Regions from separate parts of the Anaeromusa burkinensis DSM 3853 genome, predicted to be linked through region 2. Evidence: riboswitches for the same ligand, from Rfam matches in the RefSeq annotation. Region 2 holds a riboswitch; the other holds the start of a gene.
What was found. Region 2 has a riboswitch for S-adenosylmethionine ahead of C508_RS0107835 (methionine ABC transporter ATP-binding protein). Riboswitches for the same ligand answer to the same signal wherever they lie in the genome.
Positions count from the first base shown of each region.

Region 1: it holds a riboswitch for S-adenosylmethionine, as region 2 does, so the genes downstream of both, C508_RS0115475 (homocysteine biosynthesis protein) here and C508_RS0107835 (methionine ABC transporter ATP-binding protein) in region 2, are expected to answer to the same signal.

Region 1 covers NZ_KB894608.1:20,345-24,245, forward strand. The annotation lists gene C508_RS18915 (PAS domain-containing sensor histidine kinase) at 1-1,012, shown strand, start outside; gene C508_RS0115470 (cache domain-containing protein) at 1,014-2,099, shown strand; SAM riboswitch class I at 2,158-2,266, shown strand; gene C508_RS0115475 (homocysteine biosynthesis protein) at 2,343-3,509, shown strand; gene C508_RS0115480 (NIL domain-containing protein) at 3,511-3,901, shown strand, end outside.
Region 2 covers NZ_KB894590.1:12,601-16,501, forward strand. The annotation lists gene C508_RS0107825 (MetQ/NlpA family ABC transporter substrate-binding protein) at 1-167, opposite strand, end outside; gene C508_RS0107830 (methionine ABC transporter permease) at 192-845, opposite strand; gene C508_RS0107835 (methionine ABC transporter ATP-binding protein) at 814-1,878, opposite strand; SAM riboswitch class I at 1,962-2,064, opposite strand; gene C508_RS0107840 (YerC/YecD family TrpR-related protein) at 2,266-2,601, shown strand; gene hisZ (ATP phosphoribosyltransferase regulatory subunit) at 2,588-3,775, shown strand; gene C508_RS0107850 (HD domain-containing protein) at 3,781-3,901, shown strand, end outside.

The DNA.
Region 1 (3,901 bases), on a different contig from region 2:
GGGTCCTTCTTGGCGCCTGCTCAAAGGAGACAGTTTGCGTGCAGAAGAAGGCTACCGCCCTTTGCGCATGGTAGGCTCGCTGTCCAATATCCAGTACCGCAAGAACGCCGAGCGGCAGCTGCGCGAGGCCAACGAAAAATTAGAAAGCAAAGTCCAGGAGCGCACACAGGCGCTGGCGCAAAGCAATCAGCAATTAACGCAGACGCTAGAACAGTTGCGCAGCGCGCAGGAGCATGTACTGCAGGCGGAAAAGCAGGCCGCCCTTGGCGTTTTAGTCAGCGGCATCGCCCACGAGCTCAACACCCCATTAGGCATCAGCATTACCGCTTCCTCCCATGCCCAGCAGGTACTGCAGGAAACGCAGGAGGTTTTAAACGCCCCCGCCGTCAGCCGCCAACAGCTACAAAGCCACCTGGATTTATTAGCACAAAGTCTGCATCTTTTAGAGGACAATCTGGAACGCAGCGCTGATTTAGTACGCCGTTTTCGTACGGTTGATGTAGAGAACAGCAGCGCCTCTCAATGGTTTGATGTCAAGCAGTACCTCTATGCTATCGCCCACAGCCTGGAAAACGAATTGAACTACACGCCCCATCACCTGTCTATTTCCTGCCCGGATCAGGTGCAGCTCTTCGGTCCCCCTACCGCCTTTTCCCAGATCATCACCAACTTAATTCGCAATTCCTTGCAACATGCTTTTCCTACTAAGCAAGCAGGAGAACTGTCCATAGAAGTCCGTCCCTCCGAGACCGCGCTAGAACTCATTTACAGCGATAACGGCGTTGGTATGCCGCCGGAGGTGCTTGCTAAAATTTTCGATCCTTTCTTCACCACTAAACGCGGTCAAGGCGGCACCGGCTTAGGCCTATATATCTTATATTCTTTAACAACCAAAAGCTTTCGCGGCAGCGTTACCTGCCAAAGCCAACCTGGGCAAGGCGCACGCTTTCTTTTTTCTTTCCCCGTCAAAGAAGCAACAGAGCCATTAACGCCGCTGCAAGGAGGGAGCTAGGATGGGCATTCGCATCAAGCTAACACTTATGTTTTCCCTGCTTCTTACCGTCAGCCTACTGTTGGCCAGTTTGGTAGAATACCAGTTTGCCCGGCAACAATTGCTGTTGCACCTGCAAAAAGAAAGCAACGCTGTTACCCAAGCAGAAGTGGCCCGCCTTGATTTCTGGCTGCAGCGCAAAGCAGTCGCCTTAGAACAAACCGCCAGTTTCTTGCCGCTGCTCCCTCGCTCGCCGGAAAGTCTGCAACCATTATTGGCGCGACAACTGAGTCTTGACTCCGATATTACCGATATCTATTTAGGCACGGAAGAAGGCGTGATGATCGACGGCTCCCGCTGGCAGCCGCCGACAGGCTACGACCCTCGACAGCGCCCATGGTATCGCCAAGCGCTTTTTTCATCCGGCTTAGTCTTCAGCGACCCCTATCTGGATCTGGTTACCAACCAATACGCCATATCCATCGCCAAACAAGTGCGCCTTGATAATCAAGCGCTGGCCGGCGTTCTCAGCCAAGATGTGCCTCTGTCTCGCTTTTTAGATCGTATCCGCCATATTCAGCCTTTTGATGGCGGATATGCCTTTTTGTTGGATCAGAACGGCATCATTCTGGCTCACCCGGATCCAAGTCTGCAGTCGCTGGACATTAACCAGTCAGAAACCCTCCAAGCCCTGCCGCCTGAAATGCGCAGCGACCTGCTACAGCAAAGCGAAGGCTTTCTTGAATACACATTTCAGAATGAATCACGCTTAGCTTACTTTGGCAAGCTCCCCAGCACAGGCTGGACATTGGTCATCACCTTACCGCGCAGCTATCTTGACGAACCATTGCGCGAGCTCTTGCTACGCTACCTCTTTTTGACGTGTTTCGCGCAAGTTTTAACTCTCTTTTGCATTCACCGTTTGGCGAATCAATTCATTCGCCCCTTGGAATCCCTCACTCTGCAAGCCCGCCAGGTTTCCGGCGCTGTACAGCGGCTGCAAGAACGCCTAGATGCCGGTGAAAACCCAGCCCAGCTATCCGATTGGGCGCAAGATCTCCCTTCCTCCAAGCCGGTACAGGCGGAAAATCGTCCCGAAAAGCCTTGACAAACAGTACATTCGCACCGTATTATTAGTTCTAGTTACAAAAAACTGTATAGAGTAACTCTTATCAAGAGCGGTGGAGGGACTGGCCCTTTGAAACCGCGGCAACCGGCCTCCCGAGGCGTCCGGTGCTAAATCCAGCGGAATGCATGCGTTCCGACAGATGAGGGAGAGAATTATCGCCATTACGCGCCTCTTTTCTTCCGAAAAGAGGCGCTTTTGCATAACAAAAAGAGGAGGCCTACTATGTCCACGCAAAAAAGTTATGAAGAAATCAACGAGCGCATCCGCAAAGGTCAAGCGGTCGTACTCACTGCGGAAGAAGTCAGCCAAATGGCTCAAGAGCAAGGCGTAACCGCCGTAGCCCGCAAGGTCGATGTCGTCACCACAGGCACTTTCGGTCCCATGTGCTCCTCCGGCGCCTTCTTAAACTTCGGCCACAGCGAGCCTCCCATTAAAATGAAGCGCGTCTGGCTCAACGATGTGCCCGCCTACGCCGGCATCGCCGCGGTGGATGCTTATATCGGCGCTACGGAGGTAGCCGATAATGATGAACACTACAGCGGCGCCCATGTGATCGAAGATCTCATCGCCGGCAAGAAAATCCATCTGCGGGCTACCGCCCCCGGCACGGATTGCTATCCGCGCCGCAGCATTGACACCTGGGTCACAAAAGACGATTTAAACGAGTGCTTCCTCTTTAACCCCCGCAACGCCTACCAAAATTACGGCGCTGCCACCAATACATCTGAACGCATTCTCTACACCTATATGGGCATGCTGCTGCCCCGCTGCGGCAATGTTACCTATTCCACCGCCGGCGAGCTCAGCCCGCTCCTCAACGATCCTTATCTGCGCACCATCGGCCTGGGCACGCGTATCTTCTTGGGCGGCGCCGAAGGCTATATCGCCTGGAACGGCACCCAACACAACCCCTCACGCCCTCGTAATACCTGTGGCATCCCCACCGGAGGCGCAGCCACCTTGTCTCTTGTGGGGGACCTCAAAGCCATGAGCCCGGAATTCATCCGCGCTGCGGTTTTTGAAAAATACGGCATCAGCCTCTCCGTAGGCGTAGGCATTCCTATTCCGGTGCTGGACGAGGATGTGGCCAGGGCCGTCTCGGTGACCAACGCTGATATTGAAACCTCTCTCTTCGATTACAGCGTGCCCTCGCGCAACCGCCCCGCTTTGGGAACCTTCACATACGCACAACTGCGCAGCGGCAGCATCTCCTTCAAGGGGCGCACCCTCCGCACCGCGCCCATGTCCAGCCTTCCCAAGGCGCGGCAGATTGCCGGCCAACTCAAGGACTGGATTGCCGCCGGACGTTTTGAAGTCAGCCGTCCGGTAGCGCCATTGCCAGAAACAGCGAAACTGAACAGCCTGGAAATCCGCAAGGAGGGTGAATAACATGCCGGCTACGGAACGAGTTTTACTGAATTTCACCGCTGAATCTTACGATAAAGCGATCGCTTACCATTTGGTCAAAGATTTTGAACTGAAGATCAACATTCTCCGGGCGGAAGTCACCCCCGGCGAGGAAGGGCATCTGCTGCTGGACCTGGAAGGCGAAGACGCGCAAATCGCCGCGGCCTTGGAATTCCTCACCGCTGAAGGCATTGAAACCACCTCGGTACGACGCCAGATTCGCGTAGATGCCGACCGCTGCACTCATTGCGGCGCCTGCACGGCAGTCTGCTTCTCCAAAGCCCTGGTGTTAGAGCAGCCCTCTTGGGAGCTGGCTTTCCGGCCTGAAAAATGCATTGCCTGCGGCCTCTGTTTGCAAGCCTGTCCTATGCGGG
Region 2 (3,901 bases):
GGCTTAACGACGTTGAGAATTTCCGCATGCGGTACCGGAGTGGCGCCGACTTTCAGAACGGTTTTGGCATTTTGCGCTGCGGGTTTGGAGTCATTGCCGCCGCAACCGGCAATAACCAAGGTCAACGAGAGAAGAACTACCAGAAGAAGCAGAGATTTTTTTTTCATAGAAATTACCTCCTTGAAATTTTCTTATTTTTTATTGAGCTTGGCTGCAATCAGATCGCCGCAGGATTGGATGATTTGTACCTGAGCGACCAAAACGACAACCGTTGCCAACATCACATCACCGCGAAAACGCTGATAACCATAGCGAATGGCCAAATCCCCCAGACCGCCGCCTCCAATGGCGCCGGCCATGGCGGAATAGCCTACAAGGCTAATGACCATTAAGGTTAATCCCGAAATGATGGAAGGCATAGACTCTGGTAAAAGCACCCGGGTAATGATGGCCAGCGGCGACGCGCCCATAGCTTGCGCAGCTTCCACCAATCCATAATCTACTTCCTTAATAGCGGTTTCTACAATACGAGCTAAAAAGGGAATGGCGGCCAAACTTAAGGGCACAACCGCGGCGTCAGTGCCAATAGAGGTTCCCGCGATCATACGGGTGACAGGAATGATGGCTACCATCAAAATAATAAAAGGAACCGAACGGCAAGCGTTAACAATAGCGCCTAAAACGCGATAGAGAGCTAAATTTTCCAGGATGTGTCCTTTGTCAGTTGTGACTAAAATGACACCCAAGGGAATGCCGAAAAGAGCGGCGACAAAGGAGGAAAAAGCTACCATATAGGTGGTTTCTCCCAAAGACTTAACCAGCAAGAGAAGCATGTCTTGAGACATAGCCGATCACCTCAATTCCAAGATTGCGTTGTTTCAAATAGGCTAAGGCCGCATCTAGATCTGTTTGCGCGCCTGACAGTTCTAAAATGAGCGTACCATAGGGAGTGCTTTGAATGTGGTCGATGTTGCCGTAGAGAATGTTGGGCGTGACTTGATACTGACGAATCAAAGTAGCGATAACAGGCTCTTCGGCGGATTGCCCTAAGAAGGATAGGCGCAGTACCAGATTGCCTTCCGGCAAGGGGGTAGAAGAGAAAGCCACGTCTGCGAGAACTTCCGGCAGATCATGGTTAATGATGGTGCGAATGAATTCTCTTGTTGTATCGGTTTTAGGCTGGGTGAATACATCCAAAACAGGGCCTTCTTCGCTGATGACGCCGTTTTCAATGACTGCGACACGGTCGCAAATTTCTTTAATGACTTGCATTTCGTGCGTGATGAGCACAATGGTCAGGCCAAGTTGCTTGTTAATATTTTTCAGTAGCTCTAAAATGGCTTTGGTGGTCTGCGGGTCTAGAGCGGAGGTGGCTTCATCGCAAAGCAGCACGGTTGGCTGGTTTGCCAGTGCGCGAGCGATGCCTACGCGCTGTTTTTGTCCGCCAGAAAGTTGCGCCGGATATTGATCACGCTTGTCGGAGAGCTCGACCAACTCTAAGAGGCGGCTGACTTTTTGTTCGATTTCTTTTTTGCTGACACCAGCCAACTCTAAGGGGAAGGCTATGTTTTCAAATACTGTGCGGGAGGAAAGCAGATTGAAATGCTGAAAAATCATGCCGATTTTTTTGCGCGCTTCCCGGAGCTGTTGTTCATTAAAGGAAGTCAGTTCTTGGCCGTTAACAGTAACGGTTCCGGCAGTAGGCCGCTCCAGAAGATTGATGCAGCGAATAAGGGTGCTCTTGCCAGCGCCGCTTTTGCCTATGACTCCAAAAATCTCTCCCTCTTCAATGGTGAGACTGATGCCCCGCAAGGCGTGAACGGCGTCGGAGCCGCTGGAAGCGGGATAGGTTTTTTCGATGTTTTCTAGCTGAATCATGGTGAATCCCCTCTCTGCAAATGCATGTAAATACAAAAAATCTCTTCGTGGCAAGCGAAGAGACGTCATGAGTACAACTCAGTTCTTCATCTGCCAGGCGTATCCTGCAGGAATTGGCACCGTTCACCTATGTGATGGTTGCCGCGGCTTCATCGGGCCCGTCCCTCTGCCAGCTCTTGATGAAAAAATATGAAATTATCAGTTCTTAAAAATCAAATGCTTACGGATGCAATTGATTACGTGAGAATAACTTTAGCACGCGTCTAGAGCGCTGTCAAGAAAAAAATATTTTCACAAACTAAAGAAGAAAAGAAGTGAAGGGAGGACTTTGAAGGGAAAGAGAGAATATGTATAAGATGTTCATGTGTTGATGAAAGGGGTAATCTAATGGTAAATCCGAAGTTGAAAGATGTTCTTACCGACCATTTGTGTGAAGCAGTATTGCAGTTGGAAACAGTGGAAGAATGTTATCAACTCTTTGAAGACATTTGTACAATTAGCGAGCTTAAGGCGCTGGCGCAGCGGTTGGAAGTAGCTCGGATGCTGCGTAAAAAACATACCTATGATGAAATTGTAGATCGTACCGGAGCCAGCACCGCTACGATCAGCCGTGTCAAGCGTTGTTTGCATTACGGCGCTGACGGCTACAAGCTGATTTTAGAACGTATGGAAGTCAAAAATGAGGCGGAGCAAGGAGACGAAGAGATACATGAGAAAAAATGAATTTGTACCTAAAATTCCCTATGGGATGCGTGATTTCCTGCCGGGCGAAGTAGGACAAAAACGACAAGTGGAGGAAAGCCTTATTCGTTTGTTTGCTCGTTGGGGGTATGAGGAGATCATTACCCCTACTATGGAGTATATGGAAACTTTGCAGGCTGGCAGCGAAGGGATTGAGGCGCATTTATACAAGTTCTTCGACCGTCATAATCGTCTTTTAGCTTTGCGGCCGGACATGACCACTCCCATTGCCAGAGTGGCGGCTACCCGTCTGAAGGATCAGGAAGCTCCGCTGCGGCTTTGCTATTTAGCGAATGTGTTTCGCTATGAAGAGGCGCAGGCCGGACGGCAATGCGAATTTTACCAGGCAGGGGTTGAACTTTTGGGTGAAGGCGGCGCTACGGCGGACGCCGAAGTAGTGGCTTTAGCAGTGGAAAGTCTGTTGGATGCCGGATTGGGTTCCTTTCAAATCAGCTTAGGACAGGTTGATTTTATCAATGGTCTCTTAATGGAAGCTGGCTTGCAGGGAGAACAAAGCCGTGAAATTCGCCAGGCTTTAACAAGCCGGGATTTAGTCGGTTTGGAAAAATTGCTCGCAGACAGTGGCATTTCTGCAGGAGTGCAGCAGCTTTTACGCCGGATTCCTTTGCTGCATGGCAAACGAGAATTGCTGGAAGAAGCCCGCAGCTTAGTGAATAATGACGTCAGCCGCCGGGCGCTCGATAATTTAGCCCAAATTTACGCCTTGCTGGAGCATTATGGGGTGGCGGAGCATGTGGTTTTTGATTTAGGAGTTTTTCGTAATTTCTCCTATTATACAGGCATGGTTTTTGAAGCGTACACGCCAGGGCTTGGTTTTCCGGTGCTTGGCGGCGGACGCTATGACCAGTTGGCGGGCGCTTACGGGCAGGATTGTCCGGCTACCGGCTTTGCCTTGGGAATTGAACGAGTCCTCTTGGCGAGACAAAGGCAAAAACTGGAGGTTTGCGCCGCGAAAAGCGATGTATATATTTCTTGGGCAAAGAAAGGCTTGGTGCAAGCGATTCAACGGGCGACAAGCTTGCGCCAGGAGGGGCTGAGGGTCGAGCTGGCGGCGCAAGAGGAAAATCATACTGAAGCGAAACAACGCTGTGAGGGCCGTTGCTGCGGGCGACTGGAATACTTTACAGGAGATTGATTGTTATGTGGCAACAGCGCGTGCGGCAGGTATGGGCGGCGCTCCATGCCGTCATAACCGATGAGGATCGGGATTTGGTGCAAGCCTATTTAAATGAGGCGGAGCAAAAACTGTTTTGGGGTATGA